2 regions of the Acinetobacter legionensis genome follow, and region 1 is predicted to be linked to the other one. Evidence: predicted binding sites of a transcription regulator. Region 1 holds the regulator's gene; the other holds the start of a gene.
What was found. The regulator PhoB, encoded in region 1, activates phosphate uptake and scavenging genes when phosphate is short. The targets are predictions, from matches to a motif close to TGTCATNAANCTGTCATAA.
Positions count from the first base shown of each region.

Region 2: a site for PhoB is predicted at 2,633-2,651, ahead of AC2G3J_RS08050 (porin). Genes of this name have one in related genera too.

Region 1 is NZ_CM169896.1:4,214,585-4,225,709, reverse strand. It holds gene asd (archaetidylserine decarboxylase) at 1-792, shown strand, start outside; gene AC2G3J_RS19385 (hypothetical protein) at 985-1,416, opposite strand; gene phoR (phosphate regulon sensor histidine kinase PhoR) at 1,440-2,798, opposite strand; gene phoB (phosphate regulon transcriptional regulator PhoB) at 2,824-3,534, opposite strand; gene AC2G3J_RS19370 (TetR/AcrR family transcriptional regulator) at 3,808-4,482, opposite strand; gene AC2G3J_RS19365 (SDR family NAD(P)-dependent oxidoreductase) at 4,695-5,540, shown strand; gene AC2G3J_RS19360 (MATE family efflux transporter) at 5,634-7,001, opposite strand; gene AC2G3J_RS19355 (methionine aminotransferase) at 7,129-8,283, opposite strand; gene AC2G3J_RS19350 (SIMPL domain-containing protein) at 8,550-9,308, shown strand; gene AC2G3J_RS19345 (DUF445 domain-containing protein) at 9,429-10,748, opposite strand; gene AC2G3J_RS19340 (CC0125/CC1285 family lipoprotein) at 10,777-11,125, opposite strand, start outside.
Region 2 is NZ_CM169896.1:1,769,709-1,780,833, forward strand. It holds gene AC2G3J_RS08045 (DUF4256 domain-containing protein) at 156-719, shown strand; gene AC2G3J_RS08050 (porin) at 1,399-2,505, opposite strand; gene AC2G3J_RS08055 (HIT family protein) at 2,726-3,142, opposite strand; gene AC2G3J_RS08060 (YARHG domain-containing protein) at 3,171-3,437, opposite strand; gene AC2G3J_RS08065 (NAD(P)-dependent oxidoreductase) at 3,519-4,391, opposite strand; gene AC2G3J_RS08070 (alpha/beta fold hydrolase) at 4,401-5,492, opposite strand; gene AC2G3J_RS08075 (O-succinylhomoserine sulfhydrylase) at 5,634-6,821, shown strand; gene AC2G3J_RS08080 (YbaB/EbfC family nucleoid-associated protein) at 6,935-7,264, shown strand; gene recR (recombination mediator RecR) at 7,275-7,871, shown strand; gene AC2G3J_RS08090 (ribonuclease D) at 8,219-9,361, shown strand; gene AC2G3J_RS08095 (YcgL domain-containing protein) at 9,543-9,848, shown strand; gene AC2G3J_RS08100 (hypothetical protein) at 9,841-10,254, shown strand; gene AC2G3J_RS08105 (AAA family ATPase) at 10,275-11,125, shown strand, end outside.

The DNA of each region.
Region 1 (11,125 bases):
CAACAACAACTCAGTCGAGTTGTTGGTAAAGTTGCAGCCAGTGAAAATCCAATTGTTAAAAATATAGCGATTCAAGCATTTAAAGCCCAGTATGGGATAGACCTTTCTATTGCTGAGCAAAGTGATGCTTTAAAATATAAATCATTCAATGAATTTTTTACCCGTGCTTTAAAAGATGGTGTGCGAGAGATAGATGTAGATCAGACCAGTATTGTCTCTCCAGCAGATGGTGCAATTTCTCAGTTGGGTAAAATTAAAGATGGTGATGTATTTCAGGCCAAAGGCCAAAGTTTTTCTGTAGACAAACTGATTGGCGACCCACAATTGGCTACACCATTTATCAATGGTGAATTTGCCACGGTTTATTTATCACCACGTGATTATCACCGTGTTCATATGCCATTTGCAGGAACGTTGACAGAAACTTTGTATATCCCCGGTGAATTATTTTCTGTAAACCAAACTACAGCAGAGAATATTCCAGGTTTATTTGCGCGTAATGAGCGTATGGTATGTTTGTTTGATACCGAATTAGGACGTATGGCCGTTGTTCTAGTGGGGGCAATGATTGTTGCAGGAATTGAAACTGTGGCAACTGGTAAAGTAAAACCAACAGGGCGTTTAGAGTTAAACCAGCACGATTTGGCCTTAGAAAAGGGTGCTGAGCTTGGACGTTTTTATTTAGGTTCAACCGCAGTTATATTGTTTGAACAGAATAAAATTACTTGGGATGAACAGTTTAAAGCTAATTCTATTGTAGTGATGGGTGAAGCTTTAGGGCATACCGTTTAATTTGCTTATTCTATCATGAGGTGTACTTTCTGTTGTAGAGAGTCACCGAGTCTAAAGCCTTATAGCATCTTAAATAAGTGCATGAATATAACGATATAATGAAGAATTTCTTAGAAAATTAATGTAAGAATTCCGGTATAAGTCGCAATTTAAAGAGCCCGTTATATAAATTGGTTTTATTTTTAGAATAAATCAAAGATGATAGGCATTGAAATAAGACAGCTTTAAAGCGTGTGCATCTGCTAATGCATTGTGTGGATTTTCAGAGGCAACATGGGTTTCGATTGGATCCTGCATCCATAACTGCATGGTGAGCGGAGGTGTTTGGATACATTTCCCAGCTGAAAGCATAAGACTACGGGTAAATAAGGCAAAGTCTTCAGGCCAATCTGCCACAATTTCAAGACTTGTATATCGAGATAAATGAATCTGTAAGCGACTTTGAAATTGCGCTAAGGGAATCGGTTTTCGATTTAAACGAGGCATGACATGGTCTTTAACCCAAGTAATTGGGTCTAAGCATTCTAAAACTTCATAAAAATGCTGATTATTCTCGTCAACCAATGCCAGTGAAATTAATTCACCGCCAAAGCCATTAAATTCACAATCTAAAAATAGTTTCATTAGAATTAATCAAAAAACAAATATTAACCTGCAAAATCAAGGCGCTCTTTGGGAAAAACCACTCTAAAAATAGACCCTTGATTTTCTTTAGAATCAATTTCTAAGTAAGCATTATGTTGCATTAAAACATGCTTCACAATAGCTAGCCCTAAACCTGTTCCACCCGTTTGACGGCTTCGTGCACTGTCTACGCGATAAAAGCGTTCAGTTAAACGTGGAATATGTTTTGGGTCAATCCCGATCCCGGTATCTTCAACGGTAAAATAACCATGTTCACTGTCATCATGCCAGCCGATTGTAACGGTGCCACCTTTTGGAGTGTATTTAATCGCATTGGTAATTAAATTACTAAACGCACTGGCAAGTTCTGCATCGGAACCAATCAGGTCACAATGGCTGTCGATATCTAAGTTTAAAGTATGTCCGTAATCAACATTGTAGGCTTGTGCATCATCAAAAAGCTGATTCATCAAATTCGGCATATCGATGATTTGATTTTTTGCGACTTGTTTATTACCTTCCAAACGTGAAAGCAAGAGTAAGTCATTGACCAACGCATTCATACGACGTGTTTGCGATTGCATCTGTTCAAATGCTCGTTTCCAGCGCGGATTTAAATCCTCTTGGTCGGTAAATGTTTCGATATAACCACTGAGTACAGTGAGTGGTGTACGCAGTTCATGTGAAATATTGTCGACAAAGTCTTTGCGCATCTGTTCTAGATTATGTACACGTGTCACATCGTAAGCGACGAGCAAACGGCTTTCACTGCCAAAACGTGTGAGTTTAATCTGTACATAATGCTCTTCATAAACAGAAGATTTTATTTTAATGCCATCTGGAGATTGGTCGATATTATTAAAATATTCAATAAAGCTCGGCTGGCGGATAATGGTCAAGATATTACGCCCACGATCTAGAGGTTGAATGCCCAACAGTCTTTCTGCCGCAGGATTCCACCATTCAATCTGATGTAATTCATCCGTTAAAACAACAGCTTCGGCCAAAGCAATCAGTGAAGATTGGGCACGGTCAATCAAGCCGACCATTTCAGCCTGAACCACACGTTCTTGGCGTTGTGCGCGATAAACATTAAACAATAGCGCTCCCCAAATACCCTCTAAATTGGGCGGAGAATCGTAAGGACGATTCGAAATCCATTCATTCACCAAGTATAAAGAGCGTAATTGAAATAGGAAAAAAACCGCAAAACCGATGGAAATAGTAATCCAAAAATACCCTATCCCTAAACCAATAAATCCACCAATGATGAGTAAAAAACCAAGCAGGCGTAAATCTTGTTTTGCAAATTCCCACAAGCTACTGTAACGAAATTTTTTATGTTCTCGCGCAAGATCTGGGACGGGGTAGGGTTCATACATAGAAAATTATTTACCTTGAGAATGCTTAACCTAAGGCAACATCTGCACGGGTAGAGAAACGATAACCCGTTCCACGTACAGTTTGTACGTAGCGATCGGCGCCATATGGTTCAAGCACTTTACGTAAGCGGCGGATGTGTACGTCAATCGTACGGTCTTCAATATACACGTTGCCACCCCAGACCTGATCGAGTAACTGGGCACGTGTATAAGCACGTTCAGGATGAGTCATAAAAAATGCCAATAATCGGTATTCTGTTGGACCCATTTCCAAAATATTATCACTAAAACTGACGCGTTGGCTCACTGGATCAAGAATTAATCCATTGGCATCAATGGTTTTTTCGCCACTCAGGGCATTGGCACGACGAAGTACTGCTTTGATACGAGAAACCAATTCACGAGTAGAGAATGGTTTGGTCATATAGTCATCTGCACCAGCATCAAGACCTTGAACTTTATGGTCTTCTTCACCGCGTGCTGTCAACATGATGACGGGAATTTCTGCCAAATTTTCATCACGTTTTAAGCGACGACATAAGTCTACACCGCTCACACCGCCAGGCATCATCCAATCGAGTAAAATCAAAGATGGTCGTTGGTCAACAATCATTTGATGGGCTTGTTTTGCATCTTCAGCTTGCAAGCATTGAAAGCCTGCCATATCCAATGAGGTATGAATCATTTCTCGAATCGGAAGTTCGTCATCGACGATTAATATATAGTCATCTTTCACAACGCAATATCCTATGTATGAACGGTGTACCGTCTTTTATTTATGACAGGCTTATTACAAAGATTAATTATGACAGTATCATTGCAAAAAGAAGATGTTGACGAATTTTTGCAAAAAAATGTGACAAATAATCGTCGATATGATGAATAATCCATGAAATTTTTAAATAAATCTTCCATTTTATGAAAAGAAATTTATTTAAATTGAAAATAAAAATGAGATATTTGACATTTTTATGACGATTTGATGACAAAAATATTTAAGCTAACAATCTTATTGAGATGAAAATGAATCAATCAGCGATACAAATACAATTTCACATGCTGAGACAATTTCTTCAAGCGATTGTTTAAATCCACCCATGACCCAGCGAACCGCAATTTGAGTCACATAGCCATTTAAACCTGTGGCAACCAAGGAAATTTCTTGTTCACTGCGTTCAATATGCGGCATCATTAGGGTAACAAAGGAGTGAATTAATCGGTCAAAACGGCCCATCGTTTCATGGATTGTGGCATGATTATGCAGTTCTTGAACCAGCATGGCGTCAATATAAATAATACGCGCCACACGTGGATCATTTTTTAACATGGTAAAGATTGCAGTTAAGCCACCACGGATCATATTTTTAGGATCAGGTGCTGCTTGCATGACCCCTTGCATCACGGTTTGTTGTAATTGTTCAATCAGTTGTAGAAAGATGACTTGGAACAGTTCTTCACTTTTTTTGAAGGACTCATAAAAATAACGTTCAGTCAGTTTCGCTTCATTACAAATATCTTTAACGGTGACAGAAAAAAAACCATGCGTGCCGTAGGCTTCAATCCCTGCTTCGATCAACTTTTCTCGACGTGCAAGTTTTCGCTCAGATAAGGACATACCCTTAAATTGACGTTCTTTGACTGCTTTATTTATAGTTTTCTTTTCAGTTGAAAGTGGTTCATTCATTGTAAAAAATTACTCGTGTCATATTTGATTGTCACAAAGAAGCGCTTATTTTAGCAATAAAAGCCATTGAAACCTATTCTAGAATTTTTGTATAAAAAAACATCGGTTAAATCACAATATAATATTGACAATAATGATTGTCAAAATTATATTGAGCAAGTGAGCTGCACATCACTCTGAATGCTTTGTGCGGGTTTAAAAAAGGATAGACAATGAAAAATTTTAAAAACAAAGTCGCTGCAATTACTGGTGCTGGCTCTGGTATGGGACAACAACTTGCTATTTTATTGGCAAAAGCAGGTTGTCATTTATCCATTAGTGATGTGAATGAAAAAGGTTTATCTGAAACCGTTGAACTGGTCAAACCATATAATGTCCGTGTGACCTCAAAAAAAGTGAATGTTGCCAAAGTTGAAGAAATGCGAGCTTGGGCTGAGGATACTGTGCAAAATCATGGTTCTGTAAACATGATTTTTAACAATGCTGGTGTAGCTTTAGGATCTACCGTAGAAGGTGCATCTTATGACGAACTTGAATGGATTATGAATATCAATTTCTGGGGCGTTGTCTATGGAACAAAAGAATTTTTGCCTTATATCAAGAAAACAGGTGATGGACATATCATCAACATTTCGAGCTTATTTGGTTTAACGGCTCAGCCGACCCAGTCTGCATACAATGCATCTAAATTTGCGGTACGTGGTTTTACTGAATCATTACGTCAAGAATTAGACATTGAAAAGTGTGGCGTATCTGCTCTATGTGTTCATCCTGGCGGTATTCGTACCAATATTGCAAATGATGCGCGTATGAATGACAGCTTACGTTCTTTGGGGATGAACCCTGAGAAATCAGCAAAAGCATTTAATAAATTATTGCGTATGCCTCCAGAAGATGCTGCTCAACAAATGTTGGATGCTGTATTGAAAGACAAGCGCCGTTTACTTATTGGGAATGATGCAAAAACCTTAGATTTAATTCAGCGTATTTTACCGACTGGATATCAAAAAATTACAGGTTTTGCGACTAAGTTTAGTAAAAAGTTAGAACCAAAATAGTTGATTGATATTAAAAAACCGTCAAGCTGACGGTTTTTTTCATTTTAGACTTTGAGAAATAATGGGTTGAATAACAACTTAATATCCATTCGTTTAAATTAAGATCTCAATGGTTTTCTTTTTCCAGATAAATTGGTAATAAAGACCTTGCATAAGACATAGACTGAAAAAGGTCAGGGCAAGCGCATACCAAATGCCTTGTAAACCAAACCATTGACTAAATAAGTAGGCACACGGAACTTCAATGAGCAGAATGGATAAAATATTAAAAATCATAGGCACAGTCACAGTTCCGCTGGCCCGCATGATCGAAGCAAAAATTGCACTTGCTCCAAAAAATATAATTGACCACAACACGATAAATAGTAATTGCTGACCCAACTCAATTACAGACGGATCTGTAATAAACAATGCCATCAAATATTTTGAACAAATATAGGCCAAGAGTACCAATGAACCTGTAATCACGATATTACTCAACAGCGCTGTTCGCGTCACTTTTGCCAGTAGTTCAGATTTCCCAGCACCAATAGCTTGAGCTGCGAAGATAGAACCAGCAATGGCAATCGACAAAGCAGGGAATTGGATATAGTTCAGGACTTGGTTGACTGCACCATATGCTGCTGTTGCGTGAGCGCCATGTTGATTGACCAGTCCAATCACCACCAGTCCTGCGACCGAGTTGGTCACCATTTGAATACCTGTCGGCACACCCAAGCGCAAGATACTGCGACTAAATTGAGGGTGATAGCGGATATGTTGGATTAACGCTGCATCAGGTCTTAAAGCATGATCTTTTTTATTCAAATAGACATAAAGGAAAACTAAAGTTGAAATAAAGCCTAGGCCACTGGCAATTGCTGGAGCAATAATGCCGAGCTTAGGTAGCCCAAAATAACCGCCAATCAACGCTGGAGTTACAATGACGCCAACAATGATCGTTAGACTTGAAGCCATCAATGGTGTGGTACTGTCACCCACACCACGTAAAATAGACGTATAGGTGATGTAGATGAATAGAAAAGGACTACTCATTAACATCCATTGAACATAGGGCAGGGCAAGATGCATGATTTTGGGATCTATCCCCAAAAGCAATAGAATCTGTTTGGCAAAAAACACCCCTAAAAAGGCAATGATTGATCCACCAATGAGGGTCATAAATAACAATGCGCCAACAATGGTACGCACTTTTTCGATATCTTTAGCACCCCAAGCTTGTCCAACTAGAACAGTCGCACCTGTAGATAGACCAATCACAAAAGCCAGCAATAAAAATAGGATCGGAAAAAATACTGAAATTGCGGCAATCGCTTCTACTCCCAGCATTTGCCCAACAAAAATGGTATTAATTGTTCCAGACAGGTTTTGCAGAATATTGGTTAGAATCAATGGACCAAGGAAGATTAAAAAAACCTTCCAGAATTTGGGTTGGTGAAGCATATCGGGACGAGCTGGCATCTTTTATTCTACTGTCTATTTCGAGTATCTTTATCTTATTGATAATATAACAAACGCTGAGAAAAAAGCCTGAGTATTTGAGTAACTCAGGCTTTAATTTTACAGAGATGATCTGTATGGGTTGGGATTAAATTTGGGTTAAAATTTCACAGGCCTGAATCAAAGTTTGCTCCTTTTTGGCAAAACAAAAACGCACTAAACGTAAATTTTCAGGGGCTTGCTTATAAAAAACAGAAACTGGAATCGCCACAATTTTATGTTCTTCCGCTAAGAATTTACACATATCGATATCATTTAAATCTGGGCGAATTTGGCTGTAATCAACATTTTGAAAGAATGTGCCTTGAGAGGGAATTAAACTGAATTTTGAATTCGCAATACCTGAAATAAACAGGTCACGTTTTTGCTGATAGAAGCTTGATAGATCGTCAATATGTTCAGGATGCTGTTGCATAAAATTGGCAAGCGCCATTTGTACGGGTGTTACCCCACAGAAGTTGGCAAATTGATAAATTTGACGGAATACTTTCATGAGCTCGGGTGTCGCAATGCAATAACCTGTTTTCCAACCTGTTACATGGAAAGTTTTACCAAAAGAACCGACCACAAAACTACGTTCTCTGAGTTCAGGAAATGACAATGCTGAATAATGTTTTTCGCCGTCATAAATCAAATGCTCATAGACTTCGTCTGAAAGCACAATAATATTTTTATCTTGGATTAATTCAATTAAATTTAGCCAGTCTTGTTTAGACCAAATCGCGCCAGTTGGATTGTGTGGGGTATTTACAATGACCATACGGGTTTTATCTGTAATTGCAGATTTGACTTGATTCCAATCCACAGAAAACTCAGGCGCATTGAGTGGAATATGAATGGCTTTACCACCGACCAATTGCACGCTCGGAGCATAGCTGTCATAGCTTGGATCAAAAATAATCACTTCATCGTCTTGATGAATGATAGCTTGTATGGCACTAAAAATCCCGATCGTTGCCCCAGGAGTGATGGTGATTTCGGTGACTGGATCAAGTTGTAATTGATCACGTTTTAAAAACAGTTGAGCCAGTTGTTCTCTTAGGGCTAATAAACCATCACCTGCTGCGTATTGGTTAAAACCATCTAATGTAGCTTGGCTGAGTGCTTGTAGCAACGCTGGTGGTGCATCAAAGTCTGGAAAACCTTGTGACAGGTTAAGGGCGTTAAGACGATGTGCCATAGCGGTCATGATGCTAAAAATGGTGACACCTTGAGCAGGGAGTTTGGAGTGGATTTCGATCATGACCAGACTGATTTTATAAATGTATTAGTGGCAGTTTAGCAGGTCGTTTTAAGGAGCTGAATAGGATTAAGTAATCTATTGGTTAGGGGGAGAGGTGCTGTAGGAATTTAAGATAGAGAAATTAGATTTGAGAGGGGTAATATGTTGTTACAGAGTATGTTGGGTGAAGTTCATTAAAGCGATGTTGTTCTAGAGTCAAAGTAAGTTGACTTGCGGTAGGATCCTGACTATAACTTATTTATAATAATTTTAGCGATACTACAATAATGGAAAATAAATCAATCACATATAAAACTTTATGGGTCTTTGCACTCATTCTAAGTTTAGGATTCATTATCTCCGCAAGTGTCTTGGGCTATGCACTTAAGCAGTTTAATGGAGAAAAAAATTCAATAGTCGTCAAAGGGTTGGCTGAAAAACCCATACAAGCGGATTTAGCACGCTGGGAAATTCATCTGCAAACCAGTCATGCTTCAGACAGTGTTTCAGCCGCCTATCAATTGTTGGATCAAGAAATAAAAGCGTTACAAGATTTCTTTGTTGAGCGTGGATTTAAGGCAACAGAAATGAAATTGGGTAATAAAAGCTCTCAACCCTATTATGAGGAAGTTAATCAGGGAGATGGGAAAGTTACTCGTGAGTTTAGAGGTTATACTGCGATGCAGTCGTTGGTGATTGATAGTCGTGATATTCAAAAGATTGAAAAAGCAGCAAAAGATGCTTATTTATTAGATGAAAAAGGCATATCCATCGAGCAGAAACCGCAGTATTTAGTGTCAAATCTAGAAGAAATAAAAATGTCATTGATCGCCAATGCAACTAAAAATGCGCATAGTCGCGCCAATGAGTTTGCAAAGGTCGGAGGGGTAAAAGTCGGTGCGATGCGTTCTGCAAGTCAGGGAGCGTTTTATATTTTACCTGAAAGTGGTTCTGATGATGATAGCGATTATGGCGGTGCTTATGACAAAGCCACCATTAATAAAATTGCGCGTGTTGTCGTGACCATCAATTATGCGATTGATTGATACAGTTGATAAAAAGTCCAGTGCTAAAAAATGGGAGCTAGACTCCCATTTTTTTATGATTTAAATATGATTCATCACGATTAGCCAAATACCTAAGATAGAATCCATTTTATTGTATTCTTAAATCGCAAAATCAATCACAGCACGAATCACACCTAAACTTAGACCAATAAATGCGCCTACTACAACACCATTGACACGGATCATATGTAAATCACCACCTACCTCATTTTCAATCTTGGCGATCATTTCGGTAGAGTCCCATTCATGGATACGTTGACTAATAAATTTAATCACTTTCTCACTATATTGGTCACTTAAATTGATGGCAATTCCGCTGATTCGATCATTCAATAATTCTCGTACAGACTGATTTTGCATCAAGTTTTCACCAAGCTGTTGAATGGCGATACGTAAATTCATGGCAATACCCGAGTCTGCTTTAAGCAAGTCAGATTTAACCGCATCACATAAAATCACCACGGCACCAGTAATAAAGTTGAGTACCGGTTCGCTGTCTAAAAGAGCATTCTTGGTTTCATTTAAACTTATGCTGGCATGACTATTGTTATCCGCCAATTGCAACATAAGCTCATGTGCAGCTTCTTCAATTTTTTGACGAATAGGATGCTCGTGATCAGCAAGCATGGATTCCACTTTTTCAATCACTGAATCAATGGTCCGTTGCTCAACATCAATCCCAATCCAGCTGGCACCTTTAGCAAGACGGGAAACACCAAGCTCTTTAAACATAGTTTGAGTGATTTCACGGGTTTTTTCAGGATGGGTCATCATCCATTCATGGGCAATATCCAGTCCACGTTGTAATACATCTTGATGAAAATCATTTTCTAAAACTGCGCGCAACATTTCACTTGCCAATTGGTTCATTCGAGTATTTCGAACCCATTGAACACTGTTGTTTTGAATAAAGCGTCCAATTTGGTCTTGCCCCACAAATTCAAAAATTTTCGGAACCGTTTGCTGAATTACGTCCACCACTTGACCGTTATTTTTAGGATTGGCCAGCCATTGACCGACAGCAAAACTAAGATCAATACTTTTTAAACTACGTTCAACAATTTGTGGAGATAGAAAATTCTCTTGGACAAATTTACCCATCGATTCCGCAATACGTGCTTTATTACGTGGAATGATTTCGGTGTGATCTTTTAGAAATTTAGGAATGGGAATTTTCCCAAAGGGATTACGGAACAATACGGTAATCGCATACCAATCGGCTAAGCCACCGACCACGCCAGCTTCAGCGCCCAGCATGAGAATATGAATAAACCAAGCGTACTCAGGCATCAGTTTGGCGGAAATGATCAAAGCAAACCATGCGACAACAGCCACCACCAAGGCGATGGTCGCAAAGCGTTTGCTTCGATCTAAGTTTGGAATTTCATTAAGAACTTCACTTTGTTCAATTCCGCTCATTCATTTTCCTAAATAGATTTCTGCATTTTTATTTCGTTGATGTTACAGCATCAGGCTGTGGTTGCAGTACTTGTCCTGTCGGACTAACACCATATTTTTGTCCTAAAGATTGCAAAATCAGACGAGCGTCAAATGCATCATTCGGCGATGATTTTTTATCTTTATAACATTCTATCGTATAGGAAATTTGAACAGGGTCAATGGTCACGACTTGTGGCATATCATAAAATGGGTCATTCCAGAACACAGGATGACGACGATAGCCCCAGCCATATGGATAGTAGTTTGATGACGGATAAACTACTGCTTTACGAGGCGGTTGCTGAGTTCGATTGCTTGGGTCATCTAAAACCTTGAAGTAAGTAAATCCATTTAAA
Region 2 (11,125 bases), 1.9 Mb from region 1:
GGTATAAAAGGAATTGCATATGCAGAGAAATTCATTGAATTATCAGTGCCACACTGTTTAATTATTCCAATTCCGTATGTCTAAAAATTGGATTTGGTTAGGCTTGAGAGATAATGCTATGCTAATAAAGACTTAAAATAAGGCAGTAAAATAAAATGACAAAACAGCAAGAAAAACATAGTCCGTTACAAATTGAAAATCTATTAAAAACTTTAGAACAGCGCTTTCAACAGCATATAGAACGACATGCACAAGTGAGCTGGGATTTTATACAAAGACAACTTTTGCTTTGTCCTGAAAAGCTACCGGCTTTACAACAAATGGAAATGACTGGCGGTGAGCCTGATGTGGTTGTTTTACCGAATACAGAAGGTCTGTATTTTTTTGATTGTGCAATTGAGTCGCCAAAAGGGCGGCGTAGCATGTGTTATGATCGAGAGGCGTTACTCAGCCGCAAGGATCATCCTCCTGAAGATACGGTGATCGATTGGGTGCAGAAGCATGCTTTAGCGCTAATGACTGAACAACAGTATTATACCCTACAACAAATATTCAATTTTGACTTAAAAACATCCAGTTGGGTCGAGACACCAAGAGTATTACGTGAGCAAGGTGGCGCGATCTTTTGTGATCAGCGTTATGGGCGTACATTTACTTATCATAATGGTGCTGCTTCATATTATGCGAGTCGTGGTTTTCGAACCTATATTAAACTTTAACCGTTTAAAACTGAGATAGTGAAATCCTAAGATTCTATCGAGCTTGTTTTTATTTTTTTGTTTAGAATATAACTCCTGTCATAGCCTATAGTCAGCTTGTCGAAAACTCAGACACAAGAATATAATTTCTCTTAATTTATATTTTTAATTAAATCAATTGCATGAGTAAATAAAGTGTTTCATTATAAAAAAGCTTGCAATACCGCACTTTACATTAAAGTTTAAATAGTTTTGTGTAGGCGATGCCTCACTTTGTAGAGGATGCCAAACCTTGCGCTTCAAACAAAGCAGTGCTTTGTTTTTGCTCATGGGCGAGGGTACCACCTGTACCTCCCCCCAACGGCGACATCCATGTCGCCCCACAGTAGGATAACCGTCTATGATTCAAAAGTACAAAAAATGAATCGATAGCTAACAGTTTCTAGGAGTTCATACAAAACATAAATTTAATGATTTTTAGTTTTCGTTTAAGAAACTGTATGCCTATCCAATGATGAAATTGATGTTGCTAAATGACAGGTCTGTCATGGATGATTAAACGTATGTGCTATTTATAAAAATGCTGAATTTGTATTATGGTTACTTCATTAATGAATATGAATTTTATAAAATTAGTTTTTTATTGTTGAGTCGAAATAAAAAACGGCAAGATGACTTACCGTTTTTATAAAGATTAGGATTAGAAGTTATATTCCATACCTAAGCCAATAACAGTTTTCTTTTTCTCTGGGGTAGATGTCGTTGACCAATCACGTTTTTGTTGACCAACAACACCATAGAAGCGAGCTTGTTTATTGATGTTGTAGTCTGCGCCAATTCCGTAAAGGTCTTGTTTACGATCATCACGCCCATCGAGTTCTGTTGTTGCAGAAATATATTCAGCTTTTAGCTTAATTGGTGTAGAAGGAATCGCATATGCAGCAGTGATGCCATAAGCATTTTCTTTCAAGCCTTTGAACGATGTTACTGTAGTACCAGAAGTGGTTGCAACAGTGTCATCAGTTGGTTTGGCTGTTTGCCATAATGCACCGAATACTAAGCCATCAAGACCCGCAGGTTTCAAGTCTACAGAACCTGTAACACGGATTGCGTCAGAGTAGATTGTGTTACTACCTAATTCAGAGTTATATGCATTATATTTAGATGCAACACCGAAGTTACCTGCAACAGCAGCAGCTAAACCGTAATCTTTGTTGTCATAAGTAAGTGAGGTAGAGATACCATCACCGAAACTATCACGACTACCTTTTTGGCCTTTAGCATCATTTTTTAAAGCAGATGATTCTTCACCTTGCTGGAACATGATGTTGAAAGCTAAACCAGCCAATAATTTTTTATCAGTTTCAAAACCGATCACGTTTTTTAAACGATCTTCACCAACTAAAATCGCAGTCATATCGAGTTCATTGTGATCGTTGAAGATATCTTGGTTGTTACCAGCAGCATTTTTGAAATATGAATCAAACTGACCCACTTTTAAAGTTGCGATACCGTCTGATTTAATCCCCACGAAACGGTTACGGTTAGTAAAAGCATCGCCATCACCATCAGCACTGATTTGCCATTCTGCCAAGTAAACTGCAGACAATTTATCTGTTAATTTCTCTTCGCCTTTAACACCAATGCGAGAAGCGTTAGAGTTTACTTTAGTTACGCTTTCGTCTTTAAAGCCATTATTATCGATTTGATCTAAAGTTACGTTGAATTTACCATACAATGTTGGCGCTGCTTGAGCTGCGCTTATGCTAAGGGTGGCGATTGCTGCAGCGAGTAGCACTTTTTTCATTGAGATTTCTCCAAAACATGTTCAATGGGTTTGCAGTTACTTTTTTTATTCAGTAAGTGTGGATTTGTGCACTACTTACTAACTTGCATGCAGTATCTGTAAACTTTGTTACATATCAGTGAAGAAAAAATGACAATTTAATGACGTGAATTTAACATTTGTGTAATTTAAATAAAAAAATGAGGCCTGATTAGCCCCATTGATTCTAAAAAGATTTTAATTAAGCCAGTGCAATCTTAATTTTTTCAGCAAACCCTTTAATTTTTTCCTGATCACCCATTTGAATAGCGTGACGACCTAATTCATGCACCGAGCTCGGAATTAAATGAAAGTGTACATGAGGTACGGTTTGTCCAGCAGAAGCCCCAGAAAGTTGCATCAATACAATACCTTGAGTATTCAAAGCTGTTTCAATTGCTTGCGCTATTTTTTGCACAATCTTGATTGTATAAGCTGCAATTTCAGGATCTAAGTCGAGCAATGTGATAGCAGGAGCCTTCGGAATAATCAGAGTGTGCCCATCGGCTTGCGGCATGATATCCATAAATGCAAGCACATGATCATCTTCATAAACTTTAATTGCAGGAAGTTCACCACGTAAAATTCGTGCAAATATATTCTGATCATCATAAGCCATGTTTATTTCCTTGAAAGTGTGAATGTGATTATTTACAGTTCAATTCTTTCTGACGTTCCTTGATAGAGTCAAGTTTTTGCTGCTCTTTTTCAGAAAATTTAGGCTTACTTGTATAACAATTGTCATTATTATATTTTGCTTTTGCTTCAGGATCTTTAAAACAGAACCCTTTTGATGCATAAATGACATTGTAATCATCTTGCAATTTTTTACATTCTTGGGTGTTATCAGCAAAAGCGTGACTAGCGACTAAAATAGATAAACTAGAAAGTGTAGCAATTACATATTTATTCATGATACGACCTCGAAATTGACATATTTACATGTCACTTAATGTGATTATAAGGTTTAGTTGTGATTATTCAATGACGAAAAATTAATCTAATGTAATTTTGCTCCATGATTCATACATTTTTACGGCGGTAGAAAAATCGCTATCAGGCTCTGAAAGACTATTGGCTACGGTAATTAAGCTTTGTGTTAAACCAAGAATAGGTGCTGATAATCTTGCATCACGAACTAAATCAATGGCAATACCGGTATCTTTTGCCAATAAGGGTAAAGCAAAGGTCAGTGGAAAGCTACGATTGAGGATACGTTGCGGTAGTGCGGTTTCAGTCACACCACTTTTACCACTGGATGCATTGATACAATCAAGTGCTTCATTTAAATCTACTCCATGTGCTTTCAGTGTGGTAAATCCTTCAGCAGCCGCACATAAATGAACCGCCATCATCATATTATTTACAGCTTTTACTGCAAAGCCTGCACCTGAGTCACCAACACGTTTAATTAATTTACCCATCGCTTGCATTGCAGGTAGGGCAATTTGAAACGCTTCTGCCGAACCGCCGACCATGAAGGTCAGTGTTGCATTTTCAGCGCCAATGGTTTGACCACTTACAGGTGCATCCAAAAAGTGAATATTATTTTTGAGAAGATACTCAGACTGTTTACGCGCAGCATCAGGTACACCACTGGTACAATCGACCCAAATCGCGCCATTTTTGATCTTTAAATCTTGGATTAAATCATCAATATCTTGGCTAGTCGGTAAACATGAAAAAATAATATCAGCTTGTACTGCTTGATTAAGTTCGACCGCTTGAGTACCAAACTGAGTTGCATGTTGCTTAGCCTTTGCAAAATTTCGATTCCATACATATACGGTATCAAAATATTTGGGTAAATGTGCTGCCATACGATAGCCCATTGCGCCTAAACCAATAAATGCAACTGTAGTCTTCATATCTATCTCTTAAATTTTTGTCGATCTTTGTTCTAACCATCTGGACAGAGTAGGCCAAAATTCATCTGCACTTTTTTGACTAGACATTAGCCCTAAATGTCCCCCAGGAATAAGAGTAAACGTGACATCACTACTCTTTGTCAATTCACTTAAAGGCTTAACTGCATCTGCGGTGACCATTTGATCATTTTTTCCAGCTCCAATCATCAGTGAACAGTCGATATTTCTAAGTTCAATTTTATGGTTACTGAGCTGAATCGCCCCATTTTTCAGTGGATTTTGCAGCCAAACATTAAATAACATGTCTTGATTGACACCACCGGGGTAATCCACCATGTGATTTAAAAAATTTCCAAGGGTGGCGTGTTCATGCAAGAGTTCTTTGTCGTCTAAATTTAGTAACAATTGTTTATGACCCTCATACCAACCCTTTGGATCTAAAATCTTAAAACCAATGGCATTGAGTAAGCCGGGGGTATGTATCAGTTTTTTCGGTAAACCACCTTTATATAAAGTATCTTTCAGTTTTTGACTCTTTATAATCAAATTATTTATTTTTTGATAAAGTTTACCAATGCCACCCGAGGCGTAACTGTCAATTGGACTGGCCAAGATAATTAAGTTTTTAACATAATTGGGTTGGCGTAATGCCGTGTAAAGTAATACAAAAATGCCAGCCATACTCCACCCATGAAGGGATATTTGCTCACTTTGAGCATGCTCTCGAATTTTATTAATGCATAACGGCATGGCTTCATCAATAAAATATAAGAAGTTTAAGTTGCGATCTTGATAACTGAGTTTTCCCCAGTCCAATAGATAAACATCATAACCTTGTTCAGTAAAATATTTAATGAGTGAACGATAAGGGTAGAGATCATAGATTGCCATATTGATAGACAATGGTGCTGTAAAAACCAAAGGTTCCTTAAATTTTTTTTCAACAGCTGCATAGTAACGCACTTTGGTTTGATGATGCTCTGCAATAATTTTATAAGGAGTACTTTGAGATAAAACCAATGACTTACCATTGAAGATACGTGTGGTTAGATTCTTCAATTTGGATTTGCGCTGTTGGAACTTAGCTGATACTTGTGTCATAAGCGGTGTTTGTCTCATTTTTATGCAGATTTAAGCGAAGTGTATGTGATAATTTACGATTTTACCTTGACCTTAAATACATAGGACGCTCAAAATGTTGGCAATATTTTACAAAGGCAGTTTTTGGACTGAGTAGTTGAAATGAGCCAGCACGACGACATTGAATACCAACTTGATACTTTAGCGATTCGTACAGGTCATACACGCAGTTTTGAAGGTGAACATAGTGAGCCGATTTTCCTCACTTCGTCATTTGTGTATGAAAATGCAGCGGAAGCAGCAGCAAAATTCTCTGGTGCTGAACCAGGCAATATTTATTCACGTTTTACCAATCCAACAGTAGCAATGTTTGAAATGCGTTTAGCTGCACTTGAAGGTGGTGAACGGGCTGTGGCAACAAGTTCGGGTATGGCTGCCATTATGGCAGTTGCAATGTCGTTCTTAAAAGCAGGTGATCATGTGATTTGTTCGCGTGCTGTTTTTGGTTCTACTGTTGCATTATTTGAAAAATATGTCGCCAAATTTAATGTCGCAGTGACTTTTGTTGATTTAACTGATTTAACAGCTTGGCAAGACGCGGTTCGTCCTGAAACTCGCTTACTGTTTGTTGAGTCACCTTCAAATCCCTTGGCTGAAGTCGCTGATATTCAAGCACTATCAGATTTAGCACATGCAAATGATGCTTTATTGGCTATCGATAACAGTTTTTGCACACCAATTTTACAGCGCCCATTACAATTTGGTGCAGATTTAGTGATTTACTCTGCCACCAAATATCTAGATGGACAAGGTCGTGCACTGGGTGGGGCTGTGGTCGGAAATCACAAATTACTTGAAGAAGTATTTGGTTATGTTCGTACCGCTGGTCCATCGATGAGTCCATTCAATGCATGGGTCTTTTTGAAGGGTTTAGAAACCTTAAAACTACGCATGAAAGCGCATTCTGAAAGTGCACAAAAAATTGCCGAGTGGCTAGTTGCTCATCCAAAAGTGGAAAAGGTTTATTTTGCTGGATTAGCAGACCATGTTGGGCATGAGTTAGCAGCCAAACAACAAACTGGTTTTGGCGGAATCGTTTCTTTTGAAGTGAAAGGTGAGCGAGAAGGTGCATGGAAAGTTATTGACCACACACAATTTATCTCAATTACAGGCAATCTGGGTGATGCTAAGTCAACAATTACTCATCCTGCGACAACGACTCATGGTAAGCTTTCTCCTGAAGCTAAAGCAGCAGCGGGTATTCGTGAAGGTTTAATCCGTTTGTCTGTTGGTTTAGAAGATGTCGATGATATTATTCGTGACCTTTCTCATGGATTAGATTTAATTTAAGATAAGCATAATTTGTGAAAGAGTTTGTTTCATTTTCTTCTAGGCATTTAAAAAAACTAGTCATGAAAGTGCAAGACAGAGATTTAATTTAGGACTTTTGTTCGGAGTATTTTATGAACATTAATATGCTTATGCAGCAAGCGCAACGTATGCAGAAAGATATGGAAAGCAACGTTAAAAAGGCAAAAGAACAACTTGCCCAAACTGAAGTGAATGCTGAAGCTGGTGGCGGTTTAGTAAAAGTAACAATGACATGCCGGAATGTTGTTAAGCGTATCGAAATCAGTCCAGATTTGTTACAAGACGATCCAGATATGATTGAAGACTTGATAGCAGCAGCAATGAATGACGCGGCTCGCCAAGCTGAAGTTATTACAGAAGCGAAGATGAAAGAAGCTAATTCAGGTATGGGTTTACCACCAGGTCTTTCAGGTTTGTTCTAAGGAATCATAGGTGTTTAGCGACCGTTTTGACCAACTCGTACAAGCTTTACGAATCTTACCTAGTGTTGGGCCGAAATCGGCTCAACGTATGGCACTCCATTTGATCATGAAAAATAAAGAAGGTGCTATTGGTTTGGCGCATGCGCTAAATGAAGCAACCTCTTATATTCATGAGTGTAGTGTTTGTCATTCTTTAACTGAAAATGAAGTCTGTGATATTTGTTGCTCAAATGATCGGGATGATCAACTGCTTTGTGTGGTTGAGTCCCCAGCAGATGTGATGGCAATAGAGCAGTCTGGTAGCTTTAGAGGAAAATATCATGTACTTGGTGGACATTTGTCGCCTTTAGATGGTATTGGTCCTGAAGAGATAGGTATTCCATATTTAGTGCAACGTTTAACTGATGGTAAAATTACTGAAGTAATTTTAGCCACCAATGCAACTGTAGAAGGGCAAGCGACTGCACATTATCTTGTAGAAGCAACAAAACATTTGTCTTTGCAAATGACACGAATCGCACAAGGTGTTCCACAAGGTGGTGAATTGGAATATGTGGATAGTCATACATTAAGTCAGGCTGTTCATAATCGTATGCAAATGAAATAGTGATCTTAGGTTTTGTAGCATTTAGAGTTTGTTGGGCTTGGATGTTTAGCGCAAATGCGATAACGATTAAAAGATCAACAAACTCTGTTTAATTTAAAAATTATTTACATTCATTCTAAATTTTTTATGTACACTCAAGCTAAATCAATGATTAGCCTGGTTATTTATTACTTTAAAATATGCTTTTATTAAGTTGTAAAACCTATATATAAAATAAATATTCACAAGAAACTTTATTGAAAAATAAGGTGTTTACGGAGAATTAGTTTAAAAATATTATATTTAAATTTTATATATTAAGGTAAAATCATATTTCATTTGAATGTAACATTTTGACTTAAACTGACATGTTTCAATTTATTAATCAACAGACCGATCTCGAACATGTGTTGAATTTGATGCAACATACTTCGACTTATGGTCTAGATACTGAATTTATTAAAGTCGACACACTTTGGCCAAAACTCGGTGTATTCCAAATTAATGTCAATGGTCAAGTATTCTTGCTCGACGGTACAACTCTAAATTTAGATCAATTTTGGTTTGAGCTTTTTAAAGCACAGCAAAATGTTTTTCATGCCTGTGGGGAAGATATTGATTTAATTTATCATTATGCAGATAAAAAAAACCTGAATAATGTGTTCGATACGCAAGTTGGGCTGTCTTTTTTAGGCCATGGTCTACAAGTCAGTTATCAAAATGCTTTGAAATTAGTCTTAGATATCGATATTGATAAAGATCAGACACGTTCAGATTGGTTGGCTCGACCACTAACGGATGAGCAAATGAATTATGCTGCTAATGATGTTTTATACATTATGCGTCTGGCTGAAAAAGTAAAAGCTGAATTGGTCGAAAAAAGTTTATACTCGCATGTGCTTGAAGATTGCCAAAATTTGACCTTTGAAATTGCTTCTGAAACCCCGAAAGACAAATTGTATTGTGATATTGGTAATTACCGTCATTCCAGAAAACAGCTAATGCAATTGCAACAGTTGAGTGTTTGGCGTGAAGAAATGGTTAAAGCACTGAATCAACCGCGTAGCTTTATTCTCAAAAGTGCCACAATGATTGATTTAGTTGAAGTCAATCCAAAAAATAATTTTCAATTGTCTTCTGTTAAGGGGATACGTCCCAATATTGTTCGTGAGCATGGAAAAACAATTTTAGATTTATTGAAATTCCTGCCTGAAACAGATGAGTGGCCACTTCGTATTGCTCGCCCAATCAAACATTCATCTCAGGGAATCACGGTTGAAGTAGATGAGTTGATTTCTCAGGTTTCATTTGAAATGCAAGTACCCAAAGAAGTACTTATGCGTAAAAAATGGCTGAATGCCTTGTATCATCATGTGGTATTTCATGGTAATGAGCAAGATTTACCTGGGTATTTACTGGGATGGCGCTATGAATTGCTCACTCAGCCGCTTATCCATTTACTACAAGAAGATATTAAATTTTTAAGTATGCAGATGAAAGTAAATGAGTGATTGGAACTGGTTCTTTTGAGCTATTGTTTAGGGGAATAATCTTCAAGACTATTGCGTTACTATTGATCAAAGAATTAGCAATTGAGCCTAAATAACGACTGATGCGTTAACTTTCGATAATGTCTCCATTGTTTTTTTCATGTATGCTGTCAACTAAGTTTTACTGAAGCTGTTGTTTAAAATGCATTGTGATATTTATAAATCGAGCAAAAAAGATGAAATGTATCTTTATGTGGCTCGTCCAAATCATCCAAATAAAGATGAAAGTGCAGATCCCTTAGCGGCTCTTTCTGAGCCTCTACGTATTGCCTTTGGTCGGGCTACGCATGTAATGCATCTTGAACTAAGTGAAACTAGACCATTGGCACGTGTAAATGTGTTACATGTAATCGATTCACTTAATACAAAAGGCTTCTTTATTCAAATGCCGCCAGAAGGTTTAATTAACCCAAATGCGGTTGAACCAGAGGGACTACGTGGTGCTTGATCAGTTATCAGGAATATGGGCAAATTTTTTAGATCTATTTGATTCTATCCCAGAAGATAATATTGCAATATCCGTCTATATTCTTGGGACGCTGTTGATTTTATGGTGCTGGTATTCGATTTCAAAGCGATTGCCATCGCCACTTGGCGGTATTACATGGATCATTGTATTTGCCGTTCTAGCAACCCCGACCATTTCTGAAGGACCAAACTCAGCGATTGCGCCAGCAATTTTTGGACTGTTATTTGGTATTCTTACCAAGGATTCACCATTGATTTGGTCAAATCTTGCCTTAATTACATTTGTTATGGGTATTGGTTTAGTCATTGGATTTTTTTGGTCTAAATACAAAACTACGAAAAATGCCCAAGCAAGCGCTGTAGCAAAAAATATTTCACCACTTTAAATAAAAAATAAAGGTAAGTTATGTCTGTAGATTCTCAACAATTCACAGGTACTGAACAGTATATCGCAACGGATAGTTTAAAACTGGCTGTAAAAGCAGCTCGAGCATTGCAAAAGCCATTATTAGTCAAAGGCGAACCTGGTACAGGTAAAACCTTATTGGCTGAACAAGTTGCTGAGAGTCTAGGTCTTAAATTAATTACTTGGCATATTAAATCTACAACCAAAGCACAGCAAGGTTTGTATGAATATGATGCAGTTTCTCGTTTACGTGATAGCCAGTTGGGTGATGACCGTGTTTACGATATTAAAAACTACATCAAACCAGGTAAGTTGTGGGATGCATTTACCAGCGAAGAGCGCTGTGTATTGTTGATTGATGAAATAGACAAAGCCGATATTGAATTTCCAAATGACTTGCTACATGAATTAGACAAAATGTCATTTTTTGTCTATGAAACAGGTGAGACCATTACTGCAACTCAACGTCCGATTGTGATCATTACTTCAAATAATGAAAAAGAACTGCCAGACGCGTTTTTACGTCGTTGTTTTTTCCATTATATTGAATTTCCTGATGAAGAAACGATGCGTGAAATTATCGCAGTTCATTTTCCTGATATCTCCGGAACACTGGTTTCAGAAGCATTACAAGTCTTCTTTAAATTACGCCAAGTGCCTGGCTTAAAGAAACCTCCTTCAACATCTGAATTAATTGACTGGTTAAGCTTGTTAATGGCAGATGATATGCCTGAAGACATTTTGCGTAATCATGATAAATCAAAAGCGATTCCACCTTTATATGGCGCATTGATTAAAAATGAGCAAGATGTACAGTTGCTTGAACGCTTAGCCTTTATGTCACGTCGTTA